DNA from 3 places in the Actinomadura sp. NPDC048394 genome. Region 3 is predicted to be linked to each of the others. Evidence: riboswitches for the same ligand, from Rfam matches in the RefSeq annotation. Region 3 holds a riboswitch; each other region holds the start of a gene.
The links. Region 3 has a riboswitch for S-adenosylmethionine ahead of AB0C78_RS39885 (aminotransferase class V-fold PLP-dependent enzyme). Riboswitches for the same ligand answer to the same signal wherever they lie in the genome.

Region 1 (6,494 bases), on a different contig from region 3:
CGGCTCCGGGAGGGCCTGGGCCACACGGTCGAGGAGATCGCGGATCGGCTCGACTGGTCACCGTCGAAATTGAGCCGGATCGAGAACGCCCGTATCGGCGTGCGGGTCTCGGACGTCCGGCTGCTGCTGAAGTTGTACCGGGTGGGCGAGGGCCACCAAGGGGAGGTGCTGGCGCTCGCGCAGGCCGCGACGGAGCAGGGCTGGTGGGCCGGGTACCGGGACGTCCTGTCCGGCGAATTCGGTACCTACGTCGCGCTGGAGGACGAGGCGCGCACTGCCCTGACCTTCGGGACATACGCCGTTCCTGGGCTCCTGCAGAACAGGCAGTACGCGCACCGAATATTGGACAGCGGCAGAATTATCGCCGTTTCCACGCCTCGGCAGGTCGAACGCCGCCTGGATCTCCGCATGCGACGGCAGGACGTACTGCGTCGCGAGAATCCACTGACCCTTTCCGCCGTTATCGATGAGTCCGTCCTGCTGCGCACCGTCGGCGACCGCGACATCATGCGCGGGCAAATGCTCGATCTCATTGAACTGGCCGAGTTGCCGAACGTGCACGTCCACGTGCTTCCGATGGATGTCGACAGGGAGCCGATATTCGCGGACACCTTCACGCTTCTGGAGTTCGCTCCCGCCTACGATGTCACCTTTCCGGATGCCGTCTATCTGGACAATCTACTGACCATGGCGATACTGCAGAGCGACGACGCCACGCACATGTACCGGTTGTGCTGGGACGCCCTCAGGTCGGTCTCGCTCTCCGCCGACGATTCCCTGCGCCGGATATCCCAGGCGGCCGAGGAGTGGGGGCGGGCCGGCCCCCGCTGACCTGCGCCGGGATGGCCACGGCGATCACCGATCCGGATGGTCCTTGATCGCCTGCAGCAGGCCGGCGAAGCGTTCGGCCGAGAGGGGCAGAACCCGCTCCGGTCGTTCAGAGTCCCTCAGTCCCATCTCACCCGGTGAAAGCCGCGCCACTTCGACGCAGTTCCAGTCGCCCGAGCACTCCCTGTCGTCCGTGCATCCTGTGCTTCTGCGCCATGCCCGCGCCGGCGTTCCGGTGGGTGGGTCGCCGGTGCTTCTTCCGTCGTTGTGCGTCCGTGCGGGCATGCTTTGCTCCCTTCTGCGTGACCACGGCGCGGGGGTGTGTGGTCGAGGTAGAGGCTAGCGAGCCGAGCGCCGGTTTCGCGGGTGTTTTCCCCAGCATTTCCGACATTGATGAACCGTCCAACTAGTGTAAATCGGACAGTCAGCAGCAAAAGCGGATTTACGTGGTAGTTAACATGAGGGCGAGCGGGGTGGGCCGACGGTTTGGAAGCGCGTGATGCGCTCACCGCAATGACCGCTCGGGTACATTTTTGTGCAGTTGCCGGTGAGGTGAGATTCTCAATCGAAAACGCTTGGGTGTGCATCAGAAGGCAGTACGGGACGTCCGTTGGCGCGAGACGGGACGATGAGGCGCCTGGAAACGTGTTGACGGGGCGGGAAGGGGCGAGGCAGGATGCGGGGGGTTGTGATCATCTAGAGGATCTGAGGGACCTGGCCCGGTGACGGTCCGGCAACCTGCCTTCGCGGCAAGGTGCCAACGCCAGGAGCGATGAGGAGAGTTCATGGGCGTGCGCCTTGATGTTCCTGTGCTGGCCGGGACGCTGGTTCGGCTGGAGCCGTTGACGTTGGAGCATGTGCCGGAGCTGGCTGAGGCCGCGGAGGAGAACCGGTCGTCCTACGGGTTCACGCTCGTGCCTGGGGCGGCGGATATGGAGTCGTATGTCGCCGGGCAGCTCGCGCGGCCCGGGCTGACGCCGTTCGCGCAGGTCAGGGTCGCGGACGGGAAAGCGGTCGGGCATACGGGGCTGTGGGATCCGCGGACGTGGCCCGGCACGGACCGGCTGTGCGCGATCGAGATCGGGTGGACGTGGCTGGCGGCGTCCGCGCAGGGCACCGGCATCAACGTCGAGGCGAAGCGGCTTCTGTTCACCTACGCGTTCGAGACCTTGGGCGTCGTGCGCGTCGATCTCAAGACGGACGCGCGGAACGAGCGGTCGCGGCGGGCGATCGAGCGGCTCGGCGTGCACTTCGAGGGGGTGCTGCGGAGCTGGTCGCCGTCGTGGGCGCCGGGCGAGGAGGGCACGCTGCGCGACTCGGCGATGTTCTCGGTGGTCGAGTCCGAGTGGCCGTCGGTGAAGACGGCCATGACGAACCGGCTGGCGGAGACCGTCGCGAGGTGACGGCGAGCGGGTTTCCCGGGCGCGTGCCGGTGCTGGGCGGGACGGTCGTACGGCTGGAGCCGCTGGCGATGGGGCATGTGCCGGAGCTTGCGGAGGCCGCCGAGGAGGACAGGTCGTCGTACGGGTTCACTCCGGTGCCCTCGGGGGCGGGCATGGAGGCGTACGTATCCGACAAGCTCGACCGTCCTGGGCTCATGGCGTTCGCGCAGGTCAGGGTGGTGGACGGGAGGGCGGTCGGGCATACCGCGCTGTTGCATCCGCGGCCGTGGCCAGGCCGGGACCGGCTGTGCGCGGTCGAGATCGGGTGGACGTGGCTGTCGGCGTCCGCGCAGGGCACCGGCGTCAATGTCGAGGCGAAGCGGCTTCTGTTCGGCTACGCGTTCGAGACGCTGGGCGTGGCCCGCGTGGAGTTGAAGACGGATGCGCGGAACGAGCGGGCGCGTCGGGCGATCGAGCGGCTCGGCGCGCATTTCGAGGGCGTCCTGCGCAGGTACTCGGAGTCGTGGGTGGCCGGCGAGGAGGGCGAGTTGCGGGACACAGCCATGTACTCGGTGGTCGAGTCGGAGTGGCCGTCCGTGAAGGCGGCGATGGCGAACCGCTTGGCGGACGCCGGCCAGGTCTGATGGCGCCGCGACCTGCGGTGGTGGCCGTTCAGTGTTGGGACAGCGAGTCCAGCAGGTCGCGGCCCTGCTGCCACGAGCCGAGGTCGCTGGCGGAGTTGATGTGTCCACATGCGCCCGTCAGGTGAAATCGTGCCTCCCAGCGCGTTGCGAAGCCGACGGCGGCCTCGGGAGTGCAGTACGGGTCGTTGGCGCTGCCCACCACCAAGGCCGGGCATGGCAATGGCTGCGCTGACACGTCGGTGAACGTCGCGGCCGCCTGGCGTGGGAATGCGGGTGCGTCCGGGTCGGGCGGCGCGACCAGGAACGCGCCGCCTACTCGGCTTGAGGGGTTCCTGAGCAGCCAGGTGGACGCCGCCCAGCAGCCAAGGCTGTGGGCGACCAGCACGACCTGGCTGTCCTGCCGGGACGCGTCGTCGTATGCGTGCTGCACGGCGCCGACCCAGTCGTCCAGGTCGGGGGCGGACCACGAGGCAGGGGAGATCCTCACCGCCGAGGCGCCCCACTGCCGCTCCCACAAGGTCTGCCAGTGCTGCTCGTCCGATCCGTCGATGCCCGGGACGATGACGTGCGCGGTCAATGCCCACCACCATTTCACTCGTCGCTCTCTGCGATCATGAGGGCGTTCCGACGCCGATTCTGATGGATGCATCGGCACGGTGGTCGACTTGCAAGTGATCTCAAAGAAGATGGTGCGGACGACGATGGAATCACTCGACCGGATAGACCGGGACATACTTGCCCTGCTCCAGGCCGACGGCCGGCTGACCGGCGCTGAGGTGGGACGCCGCGTCGGGCTCTCACAGCCCGCGGCGAGCGCCCGCATCCAGCGGCTGGAGAAGAGCGGCGTCATCACCGGCTACCGAGCGCTGGTCGATCCGGAAGCCCTCGGACTGAACATCCACGCGGTCGTCCGGCTGCGCACCACGCACGCCCGGCTTTCCCGCGCTCTGGAGTTCGCCGCCCGGACTTCCGAGATCGCCTCCACCCTCAGGGTCACCGGAGAGGACTGCCTCATCTTCGACGTCTACTGCCCGCAGGCGGCACGGCTCGAAGAGGTCGTGGACGCACTCGCCCGGTACGGTCCCGTCACGACGTCCCTCGTGCTCCGCGCCTATCCGCAGAAGCCGCTGACCGACGCGACGCCGGCGACGTCATGACCCGAAGCGGCTAGAGCTCGAACCAGACGGCGTGGCCTGCGGCGCGCGGTTCCGTGCCCCAGGTCTTCGCGACGGACGCGACGATCCGCAGGCCGCGTCCGGTGACGTCCAACTCGGCCGCCTCGGCGACGTGCGGGACGGTCGCCGCCTGCCCGTCGTCAATCACCTCGATTCGGACGGCCCGCGCCGAGTGGGTCACCTCCACGCGGATCTGCCCGTCGCGTCCCGACTCGGTGTAGCGCAGCGCGTTCGTCAGCAGCTCGCTCATGCACAGCGCCGCGTCGTCCAGGCACGGATGCTCCCGGCCCAGCACGTCGCGCAGCCAGCGCCGTGCGTGCCCCACCGCCCGGTCCATCCCCGGCAACAGAAGCGCGTCGAACCTCATGGTCGGCGCAGTCATCGCCCACTCCCTTCGCATCGCTGTCGCCGAAAAGAATGAGCCGGACATCCCCCGCCGAACGATGCGTTCGCCGGCCTCGTCCGCAGGTCCTCGGGCAAGAGTGCCCCAGTCACTTTTGACTGAGGCACTCTTGCCGCCTTCGTTGGAAACCTTCATCGTGACGCAAAGTCAAGGCATGATTACTCCATGGAGAACGCGCAGCGCCCGACCATGCGAAGCCGCAAGCTCGGCCAGCGCCTTCGCGCCATCCGCGAGGACCGAGGGCTCACCCTCCAGAAGGCCGCCCGCCTGCTCAACCGCACCCCGTCCTCGCTCAGCAAGCTCGAAACCGGCAAACGCGGCATCCGCCGCCCCGCCCTGGAGCACATGCTCGACCGCTACGAGATCAGCGATCCTGGCGAGCGCCAAGCCCTGTACGACCTCGCCCGAGACTCCGGCAAGAAGGGCTGGTGGCTCCGCTACGAGGGGAAGTTGGCCCCTTCGATGCTGGACTACATCTCCTTGGAGTCGGATGCGGCATCGATAAAGAGTCACCAGCTACACCTTGTACCTGGGCTTATGCAGACCGAAGAGTACGCTCGTGAGGTCATTGGGTCCGCCAAGGTCTTGGGCGTTGAGCCTGACATTGACGGGCTGGTGGAAGTTCGTATGCGGCGCCAGCAACTCTTGTTCGAGGAGGACGCGCCTCATCTGTGGGTTGTCGTCTACGAGACCGTTGTCCATCAGCAGTTCGGTGGGCGGCAAGTGGCTCGAGGGCAGCTCAGGCGGCTCATTGAGCTTGCGGAGCTGCCCAATGTGACCTTTCAGATTCTTCCCTTTTCGGCTGGTACTCACCCGGGCCTCAACGGCTCATTTACCACATTGGAAACCAATGATCTTTCGGTGGTCCTGGTTGAGAACCTAACCACCGGGTGGTACCTGGAAGATCCTGATGAGATCAGTCAATATGACATGGTCTTCGACCATCAGAGGGCGAGAGCGCTGTCGCCTTCAGCCTCCCGTTCCTTCGTCGAACGGATAGTGTCGGAAACATGAGCATTCAGGAGTTCGTCTTCTCTTCATGGCGCAAGAGCAGCCACAGTGGGAGTCAAGGCTCAGAGTGTGTGGAGGTCGCCGCCGTGTGGCGCAAGAGCAGCCATAGCGGAAGCGTGGGGCAGGAGTGCGTAGAGGTCGCCTCTGCATGGCGCAAGAGCGGTCACAGCGGCGGTGAAGGTCAGGAGTGTGTCGAGGTGGCGGCGGGGGAGCGGCGGGTGGCGGTGCGGGACTCTAAGGATCCGGACGGGGCGGTGCTGGCCGTCGCGCCGTCCGGGTGGGCGTCCCTGCTCGCCGACGTCAAGGCCGGTTCCCTCGACCTGGCCCGCTGACGCAGGCATGGGGGACGGGCGCGTGATGCGCCCGTCCCATGGCCACTTGCCCAACGCTGTCGCGGTCAGTTCACCGGAGGCTGCCAGTTCGGGTCAGTGACCTCCTTCGGGAGAAGGCTGTCGCGGGGCGCGTTCGTCCATTCGGCGGTCTTGACGATCTCGAAGAACTGGCGGGTGCCGGGGCGCAGTCCGGCGTTCTTCTGGCCGGGGGTCACGACGATGCCCTGGCTGGCGGTGAGGCGTCCGGTCTCTGGGTCGATGAGGAGCTGCCACTCGATGGTGCCGTAGTCGCGTGTGGTCTGCCTCATCGCGACGCCTCGTCCCGGGTGTCCGGAGGCGTCGGTGCCGTCGATCGTCCTGACGTCGCGGAGACCGGCGAGCATCCGGTAGGTCGCGATCCGCACTCGGTCGCTGACCACGCGGTCGGCCAGCAGGATGGGGGCGGCCGTGAACAGGTAGAGGTCCGGGTTCCGCAGCCGCTGGTGGTCGAACTTGGTCGCGTAGTTCAGGATCCACGCCCGCAGCTCGGACGGATTCGCGGGGAGCCGGCGCTCGTCGCGGACACCGAAGTCGAGTTCGGCGCCCTCCTGCTTGAACGGGCCGCGTTCCTCGTCGGGCCCGGTGAGGTGGAGGTCTGAAGCGCTGGGGCGCAGATCCGCTTCCCACGCCTTAGCATCGGCGGGTGTCGCGGGGCGGACGTTGACGTTCGGGCCGTCCCA
Region 2 (6,494 bases), on a different contig from region 3:
AAGCCCGGGGCCTTCACGGCCACGGACTTGAAGATGCCGCGGATCTTGTTGACGACCAGGGTCGCCAGGGCCTCGCCCTCGACGTCCTCCGCGATGATCAGCAGCGGCTTGCCGGACTGCATGACGCCCTCGAGGACGGGCAGCAGGTCCTTGTTGGCCGACGCCTTGCCCTGAACGATCAGGATGTACGGGTCCTCGAGGACCGCCTCCATCCGCTCGGGGTCGGTCACGAAGTAGTGCGAGATGTAGCCCTTGTCGAAGCGCATGCCCTCGGTCAGCTCGAGCTCCAGACCGAAGGTCTGGCTCTCCTCGACCGTGATGACGCCTTCCTTGCCGACCTTGTCCATCGCCTCGGCGATCATCTCGCCGATCTGCGGGTCGCCCGCGGAGATGGACGCCGTGGAGGCGATCTGCTCCTTGGTCTCCACGTCCTTGGCCAGCTTGGACAGCTCCTCGCTGACCCGCTCGACCGCGGCCTCGATGCCGCGCTTCAGCGACATCGGGTTGGCGCCGGCGGCCACGTTGCGCAGGCCCTCGCGGACCAGCGCCTGGGCCAGGACGGTCGCCGTCGTCGTGCCGTCACCGGCTACGTCGTCGGTCTTCTTCGCCACTTCCTTGACGAGCTCGGCGCCGATCTTCTCCCAGGCGTCCTCGAGCTCGATCTCCTTGGCGATCGACACACCGTCGTTGGTGATCGTGGGGGCGCCCCACTTCTTCTCCAGCACGACGTTGCGGCCCTTGGGACCGAGGGTCACCTTCACGGCGTCGGCGAGCTGGTTCATGCCGCGCTCGAGGCCGCGCCGGGCCTCCTCGTCGAACGCGATCATCTTTGCAGCCATAGGCTCCTAGTCCTCCCGGAACAAGGTGGCTTAAAGGATCGAGCCGACGCCCGCGACGGACGGCCCCGCGCCCGGCGGCTGCCATTCCGCCACCGGACTGGGGCCTCGTCGCCCCGACCCAGACTGTGAAGCTGTCACTCTCCACAGTAGAGTGCCAACCGTTTTTTAGCACTCTACCCTGCCGAGTGCAAGCGCCGCACAGCCTCGCGGCACTCGTCTGCGCCGGGACGCCCGGAGCGGCTCTGACCTGCGGCGCGATACTCGGGCGATCTGTCGGACATGTGGTGTTGCGCCGTGCTGTGCCGGTCCGTGCCCCACTGTTCACGAAAAGCTCGGCCTTGGGTGAAGTGCGTTGTAGAGGGGAGGGTGGGGTCACTTCCGTCGCAGGTAGAGCAGACCGTTGAGGGCCGCGAAGGACAGCAGGGCGATAGCGAGCATGGGCCAGGGGTAGTCCGGCAGCAGGATCGGCTTCAGGAGCACGAGGCACAGGAGCCCGGCCAGGACGAGGACCCCGCGCAAGGCGAATTGGCTTCTCGCCGAGGCGGTCGGGGCGAGGCGTCGGCGAGCGGCGCGGATCTCCCGGAAGGCGTTGCGCGGTGCGGGCGAGACCGGGAAGCCCGCGGCCTGCAGCGCGGGAAGGATGGCGGAGGCCTCGGAGGTCCAGAAGACCAGGACCTGACCGTCGCGGGTTTCGATGCCGATCCCTCTGCTGAGCAGCGAGGCCGAGCAGGGAAAAGGCGGCCACCACGTCGGCCGGGGTCAGGTGGAACCGATTGCGAACGGCGGCCAGGACGATTCCGGAATGGCTCAGCCTCAGCGAGGCCAATGGCCAGGTGGCGTTCAACCGCCCGAACGCCATGGACGGGACGTTGGCCCCGCCGCGCCAGGTCGTGGACGGAACACCGGGTCCGCCCTGCCACGTCATCGACTGTTCCATGAGCCTCACCCCTGCGTCATGGATCACTGGGGCGGGACAGCGGTCCGGGTACCGAAAGCCGGACCTTGATCGTATCCCCGTGCCCCCGGCGCGAACAGGCGGGGACGGGTCAGAGCGGGCGGACGGCGTCGGCCTGGGGGCCGCGGTCGCTCTGGGTGATCTCGAACTCGACGCGCTGGCCCTGCTCGAGGGTGCGATAGCCGTCCATCTGGATCGCCGAATGGTGGACGAAGACGTCACGGCCCCCGTCGACCGCGATGAAGCCGTACCCCTTGTCGGCGTTGAACCACTTGACCGTGCCCTGCGCCATTCCCAGCCCCGCCGTCCGAGCGTGCCCGGCCCCCGCCCCTGCCACCGCGGGAACCCGGACCAGCCGCGTCGTCACGGCGCTGGGCCGCGGCGGGGTCGACTCGGCATGATCGGAGTCGACCCTACCCGGCGGGTACGGCGGTGCCCCGGGGGCGGGGGCGGGATGGCCGGTGGCGGTCAGCCGCCGGCGACGGCGGGGATGATCGAGATCTGGGTGCCCGCGGGGGTCGCGGTGTCCAGGCCCTCGGCGAACCGGACGTCCTCGTCGCCGACGTAGACGTTCACGAACCGGCGGATCTTGCCGGCGTCGTCGAGGATGCGGGCCGCGATGCCGGTGTAGCTGGCCTCCAGGTCGGCGACCACGGCGCGCAGGGTGTCGCCCTCGGCCTTCACTTCGGCCTCGCCGCCGGTGTAGGTCCGCAGGATCGTCGGGATGCGGACGGACACGCTGCTCATCTGCTGGCTCCTTCTTGTTCTCAGGCGAGGCCGGCGGCGCGGAACGCCTCCAGCGTCGGCGCGATGTTCGCACTGGGCTTGGCGACGGGCGCGACGGCGTCGAGGGTCTTCAGCCCGTCACCGGAGTTGATGATCACGGTCTCGGCGGACGGGTCGAGGGTGCCCGCCTCGACGAGCTTGCGCAGGCAGCCGACGGTGACGCCGCCGGCGGTCTCGCCGAAGATGCCCTCGGTGCGGGCGAGCAGCCGGATGCCGTCGACGACCTGCTCGTCGGTGACGTCCTCGACGGCGCCGCCGGTGCGGCGCGTCACGTCGAGGACGTAGGGGCCGTCGGCGGGGTTGCCGATCGCCAGGGACTTGGCGATGGTGTCGGGCTTGACCGGCCGGACGACGTCGTGGCCCGCCTTGAACGCGGCGGAGACGGGGTCGCAGCCGGCGGCCTGCGCGCCGAACACCCGGTACGGCTTGTCCTCGACGAGGCCGAGCTTGATCAGCTCCTGGAACGCCTTGTCGATCTTGGTGAGCTGGGAGCCGGACGCGACCGGCACCACGATCTGGTCGGGCAGCCGCCAGCCGAGCTGCTCGGCGATCTCGTAGCCGAGCGTCTTGGAGCCCTCGGCGTAGTACGGGCGGACGTTGACGTTGACGAACGCCCAGTCGTCCTGCTCGCCGGCGATCTCGGACGCGAGCCGGTTCACGTCGTCGTAGTTGCCGTCGACGGTGACGAACGTCCCGCCGTACACGGCCGTCGTGATGATCTTCTGGGACTCGAGGTTCGACGGGACGAACACGGCGCTGCGGATCCCGGCGCGGGCCGCCGCGGCGGCGACCGCGTTGGCGAGGTTGCCGGTGGACGGGCAGGCCAGCACCTTGAAGCCGAGTTCGCGGGCGGCGGCGAGCGCGACCGCGACGACGCGGTCCTTGAACGAGTGGGTCGGGTTGCCGCTGTCGTCCTTCACCCACAGCCGCTGCAGGCCGAGGCTCTCGGCGAGGTTGTCGGCGCGGACGAGCCGGGTCAGGCCGGGCTCGGTGTTGGGGGTGTCGGCGACGGTCGACGGGACGGGCAGCAGCCCGCGGTAGCGCCAGATGTTGCGCGGACCGGACTCGATGTCGGCCCGGGTGATCCCGCCGAAGTCGTAGGCGATCTCCAGCGGGCCGAAACACTCCTCGCACGCGTAGAAGGGGCCGAGATCGCGCTTGGAGCCGCATTCGCGGCAGACGAGGGCGGTAGCGGGTCCGAGGTCCGTGGCAGGCGTGAATGCCATGAGGGCGAGGCCTTTCTCCCCATCTTCCCTGCGCCACCTTGGTCGCAGGCCGGAGTTGGCACCATCTCCCGGCCGGCCTCGCAGGATCGCGAGCGCGCCATAGCCGGGTGGTTGCCGGGGCTTCGCAGGGCCGGTCCCTCCACCCCTCTGGATGAGCGGTATTCAGTTGTCGAGGTCGCACGCTGTAGAGAACGAGCGCTTTGAACTCGTATGCGAACTTTACATGACGTGACCGGATGGCAGACAGGTGGGTCCGCCCTGTGAGACGTTACCCGGGCGTGGTCTTGATCACGCGGGCTCGTCGGCGGCGGGCCGGGCGGGGGCGCGCTGGGTGGGGTCGAGGAAGACGTGCCGGACGATCGGGACGCGCTCCTTGAGCCGCCGGTCGATCTCGCCGGCGACGTCCTCGGCCTGGTCGGCGCTGATGGCGTCGGAGAAGTTGACGCGGGCGGCGACGAGCAGCTCGTCCGGGCCGAAGTGCATGGTGAGCAGGTCGTCGACGCCGGTCACGCCGGGCGCCCCGGCGATCTCGGCGCGGATCTCGGCCTGCGCGGCGGGGTCGGCGGCGCGGCCGATGATCAGGCCCTTGCTGTCGCGGCCGAGCACGAACGCGACGACGACGAGCAGCAGCCCGATCAGCACGGACGCGAGGCCGTCCCAGAACTGCGAGCCGGTGAGCTGCCGCAGCACGAGCCCGGCGGCGGCGAACGCGAGGCCGATCATCGCGGCGGTGTCCTCGAACAGCGCGGCCTTGAAGGTGACGTCGGGCGACCGGCGGACGTGGTCGACGATGTCGCGGCCGTTCTCGCGGGTCTCGCGGCGCGCCTGCGTGAACGCGCGGACCCAGGACGTGCCCTCCAGCAGCGCGCCGAGGGCGAGGACGCCGTAGGCGAGCCACACGTCGCCTTCGGAGCCGCCGTGCCCGGTCATCGTGAGGATGCCCTCGAAGATGGAGAAGCCGCCGCCGGCGACGAAGATGCCGAACGCGGCGAGCAGCGACCAGAAGTAGCGCTCGTTGCCGTAGCCGAAGGGGTGGCGCCGGTCGGGCGGGCGGGCGCTGCGGCGCAGCGAGGTGAACAGGAAGCCCTGGTTGAGGGTGTCGGCGACGGAGTGGGCGCCCTCGGCGAGCATCGCGCTCGATCCGGCGAGCATCCCGGCGATCAGCTTGGCGATGGCGAGGATGAGGTTCGCCGCCCCGGCGACGAGGACGGTCTTGGTCGTCTCGGCCCGGCTCATTCCGTCCGGGTACCCGTCGCGAATCCCCCTAACCACGGCGCTTTAGGTACGGATGCCTACCCGCCGGGCGGTGCCGAAGTATTCCCCCTGGGCCACTTTGAAGCACCCCCGTCACAACTGAGACCCTTCCCGTATGAGCCAAGTGGTGGTGGCGTCGAACCGCGGGCCCGTGTCGTTCTCGCTGTCCGACGACGGCGCGCTGGAGATGCGGCGGGGAGGCGGCGGCCTCGTGTCGGGCCTCGCCGGCGTGGCGTCCGGGCAGGACGTGCTGTGGGTGTGCGCGAGCCTCGGCGAGGCCGACCGGACGGCGGCGCGGCGCGCCCCGGACGGGCGGATCGACCTCGCCGGGCACGACACCGGCGGTGCGGCGGTCCGGATGCTGGACATCCCGGCGGCGACGTTCCACCGGGCGTACAACGCGGTCGCGAACTCGACGCTGTGGTTCGTCCACCACCTGCTGTACGACACCCCGCGCAGCCCGCACTTCGATGCGCGCGCGCGGCGCGACTGGCAGTCGTACGAGGCGTACAACGCGGCGTTCGCCGACGCGCTGGCGCGGGACGCGGCGCCGGGCGCGAAGGCGGCGATCCAGGACTACCACCTGTCGCTGGCGCCGCGGATGCTGCGGGAGCGACGTCCCGACCTCAGGATCGTGCATTTCTCGCACACGCCGTGGGCGCCGCCGGAGTACTTCCGGCTGCTCCCGGACGACATCGGTGCGCAGGTCCTATCGGGCATCCTCGGCGCGGACCACGCGGGGTTCCTCACCGAACGCTGGGCTTCGGCGTTCCTCGACTGCTGCGAAGTGGTGCTCGGCGCGCGCGTCGACCGCGCGGCCCGCACCGTCACGTGCGGTGGGCGAACGACGCATGTGGGCGTCCACGGCCTCGGCGTCGACGGGACGGCGCTGCGGGAGCGCGCCGCACAGCAAGACGTGGCGGAGCGGGCGCGCGCGCTGCGCGAGCAGGTGGGCGACCGCCAGCTCATCGTCCGCATCGACCGGACGGAGCTGTCGAAGAACATCGTGCGGGGGCTCGCCGCGTACCGGGAGATGCTCGCCAACCATCCGGAGTGGCACGGGCGCGTGGTGCACCTCGCGTTCGCGTACCCATCGCGCTACGACCTGCCGGAGTACCGGGAGTACACGGCTGCCGTGCAGCGGATGGCCAAGCAGATCGCCGAGGAGTTCGGCACCGCGACATGGGAGCCACTGATCCTGCAGGTCAACGACGACTATCCGCGGTCGCTCGCCGCGTACGGGCTCGCGGACGTGCTGCTGGTGAACCCGATCCGGGACGGGATGAACCTCGTCGCGAAGGAGGGGCCCGTCCTGTCCGAGCGGGGCTGCGCGCTCGTGCTGTCGCGCGAGGCGGGCGCCGCGGCGGAGTTGTCGGACGACGCGCTCGTGGTGAACCCGTACGACGTCTCGCAGACCGCGGAGGCGCTGCACCA
Region 3 (6,494 bases):
GAGGACGAGCGTCCACTCGGGGTCGGGCCAGGCGGACACGACGTCCAGCAGGCTCGGCATCACGAAGCGGGACGAGCCGATGGCGTCGTTCATCCACTTCAGCGACGTGAACAGCTGCACGGACGTGCGGCCGTGGACGGTGACGGGCCGCCACGGGAACGCCGGGTCCTCCGGCGCGATGCCCCACGGGGTGTCGGGGTCGGCGGCGACGAGGACCTGCGCGCCGAGGAGCACCTTGAAGAAGGTGTCGGTGTCGCGGCGGCGGGCGGCGTCGAAGAGCCGCTGCTCGATGTCGTTCTGCGGCTCGAACCGGTCGGTCATCCGGGCGGCGGCGCGCTGGTCGGCCCAGGTGGCGAGGCCGGGGAGCTGCGCCGCCATGACGGTGCCGCCGGCCGGGGAGCCGGAGTTGATGGCGAGGAGCCAGCCGTGGTCGGGCCAGTAGCGCAGCGCGACGGTGAACGGCAGCTTGATGTACTCGGTGCCGGTCCCGGCGGCGTGCGCGGCCTCGATGAGGCGCTCGGGGGAGGTGAAGACGGGCACGACGGTGTTGCCGTCGACCTCGCGGGTCCGCCACGGGAAGCCGGGGCGGCCGGGGCGGAGCGTGTAGTCGGTGTCGTCCGGGACGGGCAGCAGGATCTCGGTGTCCGCCATCGTCTGCAGGAACAGGTCGTGGTCGTTGTTCGCCGCGGCGCGCAGGAGCTCGCGTTCGACGTCGTTGGCGGGCCGGAATTCGGGCCGGGACGGTTCGCGGGGCGCCTCGCGGGGCAGCTCGCGGTGCTGCCCCTGCAGCTCCTCCCACGGCGACTCGTCCGGAGCGGCCGCGGCCGCGGGCTCCGGCGCCGGTGCGGCGGCGGGCTCCGCCACGGGGGCCGCCGGTTCGGCCGCCGATGCGGCGGGTGCGGGCGGCGCCGGCTCGGCGAGTCCGGGCGCCGACACGGGCGCGGCGGGCGCAGGTCCAGACGGCGCGGGCGGTGCGGGCTCGGCGGGCGTGGGCGGTGTGGGCTCAGCGAGTCCGGGCGCAGGCGCCGATGCAGGCTCGGCCGGTGCAGGCGCCGGTGCGGGTTCGGCGGGTGCGGGATCGGCGAGCCCGGGGGCAGGCGCCGAGGCCAGCGCGGCGGGCGTGGGCGGTGTGGGCTCGGAGAGTCCGGGCGCAGGCGCCGATGCGGGCCGCGCGGGTTCGGCGGGCTCGGCAGGCGCGGGCGCCGGTGCGGGCGCTGTGGGCGCGGCGGGCGCGGGTGGTGCGGGGGCGGTGGCCGCCGGTGGGGCGGGCGCCGCGGCGGTGGCGGACGGGACGTCGGCGCGGCCGACCTGCGGCGGGCGGCCGTCGCCGTCGGCGACCTGGCGGACGAACCAGGCGGGCATCCGCGCCTCGATCGGCAGCGGGGTGCCGCCCGGGTGGCCGGGCGCGTCGACGGCCAGCCACCAGCGGGCGTCGGGCCAGGTCTCGGCGAGGTCGCCGAAGCGCAGCGTCATGAAGTGCCGCCAGGACGGGCCGAGGCAGGCGCGCATCGCGGCGGCGGAGGTGTAGGCGAGGACGTGGACGCGGCCGTCCTCCTCGTGGGTCGGCCAGGCGGGCCGCGCCCGCCCGGCGACGACGCCGTCGACGGCGTCGTCCGGGACGGGCACCACGAGCTCGCTGCCCGCGAGGATGCGGAAGTAGCCCTCCTGGTCTCCGGCCCGTACGCTCTCCTCCAGTCGGCGTTCCAGTTCCGACGTGGGTCGCCACGCGTCGGCCACCGCCGCCACCCCCTGTTTCGTCCGTGCTCGTCCCCGACCCGCCGGGTCCCGGTGGGAGGTCCGGCGGGAAGTAGCGCGACTGCCTACGCTACAGGGGCGAACAGGACCAAAGGCCATAAACGTCTGTGCTTGCGGGCGAGTCCGCAGGTCAGCGCGGTGCCAGTCGTGCCAGCGCGGTGCACAGCCGGTCGATGTGCTCCTCGGTGGTGCCGATCCCGAAGCTCGCGCGGACGGCCGCCCCCTCGCCGCCGCAGCCGGCGGCGCCGTCCCCGCCCAGCAGGTGCCGGACGAGCGGGTGCGCGCAGAACTTGCCGTCCCGCACGCCGATGCCGTGCTCCCCGGACAGCGTAAGCGCCACGTCGCGCGCGTTCCAGCCGGTCACGGTGAAAGACACGATTCCCACGCGCGGCGACCGGTCGCCCCACAGATTCAGCTCGCGGACGTGGGGGAGCGCGGCGAGTCCGGTGCGGAGCCTTGCGAGGAGGCGCTCCTCGCGGGCGGCGAGCGCGTCCCAGCCGGCGGCGGTGAGGGCCTCGCAGGCGGCGGCGAGCGCGATGACGCCGAGGACGTTCGGGGTGCCGGCCTCGTGCCGCTGCTCGGCGCCCGGCGCCCACCGGACCGTGTCGGCGACGGACGCGCTCGCGCCGCCGCCCTTGAGGTAGGGGTCGGCGGCGCGCAGCCAGTCGGCGCGTCCGGCGAGCACGCCCGCGCCGAACGGCGCGTACAGCTTGTGGCCGGAGAACGCGACGTAGTCGAGGCCGAGCGCGGTCATGTCGAGCGGGCGGTGCGGGACGAGCTGCGCGGCGTCCACCGCGATGCGGGCGCCGTGCCGGCGGGCGACCTGCGCGAGCTCGCGGATCGGCCACAGCTCGCCGGTGACGTTGGACGCGGCGGTGACGACGAGGAGCCGCGCGCCGACCGGGGTCGCGGCGAGCGCGCGGTCGGCGGCGTCGATCGCCTCGGCGGGCGTCGCGGGGACGGGGAGCCGCACGGGCCGCTTCCACGGCAGCAGCGACGCGTGGTGCTCGGACTCGAACACGACGACGCTCGTCCCGGTCGGGACGGCGTGCGCGAGCAGGTTCATCGCGTCGGTGGTGTTGCGGGTGAACACGACGGCGGCGCGGCGCCACGCGCCGAGGAACCCGCGCACGGTCTCGCGCGCGCGCTCGTACGCCTCGGTCGTGACCTGCGAGGCGTATCCGGCGCCGCGGTGCACGCTGCTGTAGTACGGCAGCGCGCGCGTGATCGCCTCGTGCACCGCCTCCAGACAGGGCGCGCTGGCCGCGTAGTCGAGGTTGGCGTAGGGGACCTGGCGGCCGTCGACCAGCGGGACGGGCGCGTCCGCGCCGATCACGCGCGGGAAGGCGCGAACTTCCGGCGCGGTGCCGGACGTCTCAGCAGGCGTGAACGAGGAGCGGGACGGGGCGGGGGCGAGCGTGGCGGGCATACCGGTTCCTTCCGGGGTCAGGGACCCCGGGGCCGTGCCTGCGGGATCCGCGCTTGCCGGAACGCGGTCCCGCGTCCGGCCAGGTCCTCACCCGGGGCACCCCATCGCGGACGAAGGGTTGCCGGCCAGCGAGCCGGGGCTTGGCGCTGGCGCTCATGACCTAGTGCGGAAGTATATGCGGAGCCTGTGGCAGATCAAGTGGGAGGGTGCGATGCGGTACGGGGTGGTTCGGGCGCTGGCCGGGGGCGTGGTGATGCTCGGCGCGTCCGGCCTGCTGGGCGCGTGCGGGGCGCTGGGAGGCAACTCCGGCCAGGTGTGCACCGACACGAAGAAGGCGTTCCAGCAGTACGTCACCCAGGTCAGGAGCGTGCCGGCGGCGGAGCCCGCGCAGTGGGGGCAGGCGACGCAGCGGCTCGCGGCCCGCATCGACGGGCTGGCGAAGAAGGCCGACGACGGGACGTTGAAGAAGGCGCTGGAGGACGAGGCGCGGCGGCTGCGCTCCGCCGCCGCGACCGTCGGCACCGGCGACGCGTCGCAGCTCAGCGCCGTGATGAACGACGCGCCGGTGCGCATCGGGAAGGCGTGCGCGCAGTAGCGCGAGGGTGAGACGCGAAGGGGCCCGGCGGCGAACCGCCGGGCCCCTTTCACATTCGGTCAGGCGCCTTCGCGTTCGGTCGGGCGCCTTCGTGCTCGGTCGGGCGCCTTCGCGTTCGGTCGCGGCTTCTCGCGGTCAGTTGAACATCTGGCCGGTGCCTCCGCCGTCGCCCGTGCCTCCGCCGTCGCCGGTGCCGCCCCCGTCGCCGTTGCCGCCGCCGTCGTTCCCGCCTCCGTCATTGCCTCCGCCGTCGCCGTTGCCGCCACCGCCGGGCAGCGTCGGGATGATGGTCGGCAGGTCCGTCGGCGGCTTCGGGTTGCGCGGCCCGTCCGTCCCGCCGGAGGGACGGTGCGACGGGCCGTCGGTGCTCGGCCCCTCGGTGCTCGGCCCGCCGCCGGGCGACGGGCTGCCCCAGCCGCTGCCGGGCGTCTCCGACGGCGACCCGAACGACTTCGGGTCGTAGCCCTTGATGTCGACGGCGTCGGTCATGTACGAGCGCCAGATCTGGGTGGGAAGCTGCCCGCCGTACGAGCCGTAGCCGGGGATGTTCAGCGCCTTGTTGTCCTCGCGGAACATCGCCACGCTCGTCGCCATCTGCGGGACGAACCCGTTGAACCAGATCGCGCGGCCCTCGTCGGTGGTGCCGGTCTTGCCGGCGACGTCGCGGCCGTCGGGCAGCTGCGCGCCGGTGCCGGTGCCGCCCTGGACGACCTGCTGCATCGCGTAGGTGGCGTCCCGCGCGACCTGGGCGCCGAACGCCCGGTCGCCCTTCTCGGCGAACTTGCGGGTCTGGCCCTCGTTGTCGGTGACCGACTTCACCACGTACGGCTGCCGGAACACGCCCTCGTCGGCGAACGTCGCGTACACCCCGGCCTGCTGCACCGGGTGCAGCGACACGATGCCGAGCGGGAACGACGCGGCGGCGCGCTGCGCCGGCGTCATCTGCGACGCCGAGATGCCGAGCTTCTCCGCCATCGCGGCGATCTTGTCGTTGCCGATGTCCTGGCCGAGGTTCACGTAGGCGGTGTTGACCGAGTGCTCGGTCGCGGTGACGAGGTTGATGTTCCCGAAGCTCTCGCCGCTGTCGTTCTTGATCGAGTGCCCGCCGAAGTACTGCGGGGAGCTGCCGTCGTAGGTGTCGGACAGGCTCTTGCCGTCCTCCAGCGCGGCGGCCAGCGCGATCGGCTTGAAGCCCGACCCCGCCTGCGCGGTGTCGTAGAACGCGCTGCTCGCGGCCTCCGTCAGGTAGTTGCGGCCGCCGTAGAAGGCCAGCACCTGCCCGGTGTTCGGGTCGACGGACACGAGCCCGGTCCGGATCTTCTTGCTCATCCCGGCCGGGACGTTGTTCTCCACGGCCTGCTTCGCCGCGTCCATCAGCCGCTTGTCGCACGTCGTGGTGATCTTCAGGCCGCTGCGGTTGATCTCGTCCTCGGTGTAGCCGCGCCGCTCCTCCAGCTCCTTCTTGGCCAGGTTGACCATGTAGCCCTTCTGGCCCTTGAGGACGTCGGTGATCTTCTCCTTGCCGGGCATGGGGAACCGCATCGACGCGGCGTCGGCGGGCGACAGCGCCCCGTCCCGGACCATGTTGTTCACCACCGCGTGCCAGCGCTGCTCGGCGTACACGCGGTGCTGGCCGGTCGGGTCGGCGAAGTTGCTCGGCTGCTGGATCGCGGCGGCCAGGTACGCCGACTCGGCGGGCGTGAGGTCCTTGACGTCCTTGTTGTAGTAGGCGTGCGCGGCGGCCTGCACGCCGTAGGCGTCGCGGCCGAAGTAGATCGTGTTGAGGTACTGCTCGAGGATCCAGTCCTTGGACTTCTCCCGGCCCACCTTCAGGGAGACCATGATCTCCTTGAGCTTGCGGGTGACCGAGCGCTCCTTGCCGATGCCGCCGTAGTAGTTGCGGACCATCTGCTGGGTGATCGTGGAGCCGCCCTGCAGCTGCTCGCCGGTCGCGGTGGACCAGAACGCCCGCGCGGTGCCCTGCACGGACACGCCCGGGTCCTGGTAGAAGCTGCGGTTCTCGGCGGCGATGACCGCGTCGCGGGTGCTCTTCGGGATCTGGTCGAACTTCACCGCGTCCCGGTTCATGCCCGTCTTGGCGATCAGGGTCTTGCCGTCGGAGTAGTAGAACGCGGGCCCCTGCGCGAGCGCCTGCTGCTGCGGCGAGGGGACCGGCGTGAAGATGTAGGCGATCGCGAACGCCGCGACGAAGAACCCGAGGATGCCGAGCAGCGTGAACAGGATGCGCCGCAGGTAGCGGACGCGGCGGCTGCGCTGCTTCTTCGGCCCCTTGCCGCCCCGGCCGCCCGGACCGCCGCCCGGACCGCCGGAACCGCCGCCGGGGCCGCGCCCCGGCGGGCCTCCTTGCCTCGACGACGCAGCCGGCATGGTCTTGGTATCTCCGGCCGGGGAGCCGCTCACACCAGCGCCCGCGGAGCCGTCCGGATCGTCCCCGCCGGGCCGGGGGTTATCGGGGGACGTGCCCTTTTCGGTGGCCGGGGACCGCACTCCCGCCGCGGGGGATTGCGCGGTCGCGGCGGCGGGTGCGGCCGCTGCGGGGCCGTCGGCGGGGTCCTTGTCGCCGTTCTGAGATATGTCGGTGTTCAAGGACGATTTCGGGTCCGGAGTGGTTTCTCCGGAGTCGACGGTGAGCGTGGCGGCACGGCGGGCGGAGGGCCGCGCCGCGCGCCCGGCCGCCCCGTCCCGTTCCTGGTC

Region 1: linked by a shared signal. The riboswitch ahead of AB0C78_RS00700 (GNAT family protein) and the one ahead of AB0C78_RS39885 (aminotransferase class V-fold PLP-dependent enzyme) in region 3 are both predicted to bind S-adenosylmethionine.
Region 2: linked by a shared signal. The riboswitch ahead of thrC (threonine synthase) and the one ahead of AB0C78_RS39885 (aminotransferase class V-fold PLP-dependent enzyme) in region 3 are both predicted to bind S-adenosylmethionine.

The regions. Positions count from the first base shown of each region.
Region 1 is NZ_JBEZJL010000001.1:133,766-140,259, forward strand. Features, by position in the region: gene AB0C78_RS00690 (helix-turn-helix transcriptional regulator) at 1-831, shown strand, start outside; gene AB0C78_RS00695 (DUF397 domain-containing protein) at 856-1,113, opposite strand; SAM riboswitch class I at 1,518-1,607, shown strand; gene AB0C78_RS00700 (GNAT family protein) at 1,614-2,231, shown strand; gene AB0C78_RS00705 (GNAT family protein) at 2,228-2,854, shown strand; gene AB0C78_RS00710 (alpha/beta hydrolase) at 2,883-3,431, opposite strand; gene AB0C78_RS00715 (Lrp/AsnC family transcriptional regulator) at 3,526-4,011, shown strand; gene AB0C78_RS00720 (ATP-binding protein) at 4,022-4,411, opposite strand; gene AB0C78_RS00725 (helix-turn-helix transcriptional regulator) at 4,598-5,446, shown strand; gene AB0C78_RS00730 (DUF397 domain-containing protein) at 5,443-5,775, shown strand; gene AB0C78_RS00735 (hypothetical protein) at 5,841-6,494, opposite strand, start outside.
Region 2 is NZ_JBEZJL010000003.1:205,730-212,223, reverse strand. Features, by position in the region: gene groL (chaperonin GroEL) at 1-839, opposite strand, end outside; gene AB0C78_RS03265 (hypothetical protein) at 1,212-1,358, opposite strand; gene AB0C78_RS03260 (cold-shock protein) at 1,886-2,086, opposite strand; gene AB0C78_RS03255 (MoaD/ThiS family protein) at 2,263-2,541, opposite strand; gene thrC (threonine synthase) at 2,562-3,806, opposite strand; SAM riboswitch class I at 3,823-3,964, opposite strand; gene AB0C78_RS03245 (cation diffusion facilitator family transporter) at 4,095-5,042, opposite strand; gene AB0C78_RS03240 (trehalose-6-phosphate synthase) at 5,176-6,494, shown strand, end outside.
Region 3 is NZ_JBEZJL010000077.1:22,091-28,584, forward strand. Features, by position in the region: gene AB0C78_RS39880 (SseB family protein) at 1-1,737, opposite strand, end outside; gene AB0C78_RS39885 (aminotransferase class V-fold PLP-dependent enzyme) at 1,886-3,184, opposite strand; SAM riboswitch class IV at 3,229-3,345, opposite strand; gene AB0C78_RS39890 (hypothetical protein) at 3,396-3,779, shown strand; gene AB0C78_RS39895 (transglycosylase domain-containing protein) at 3,915-6,167, opposite strand.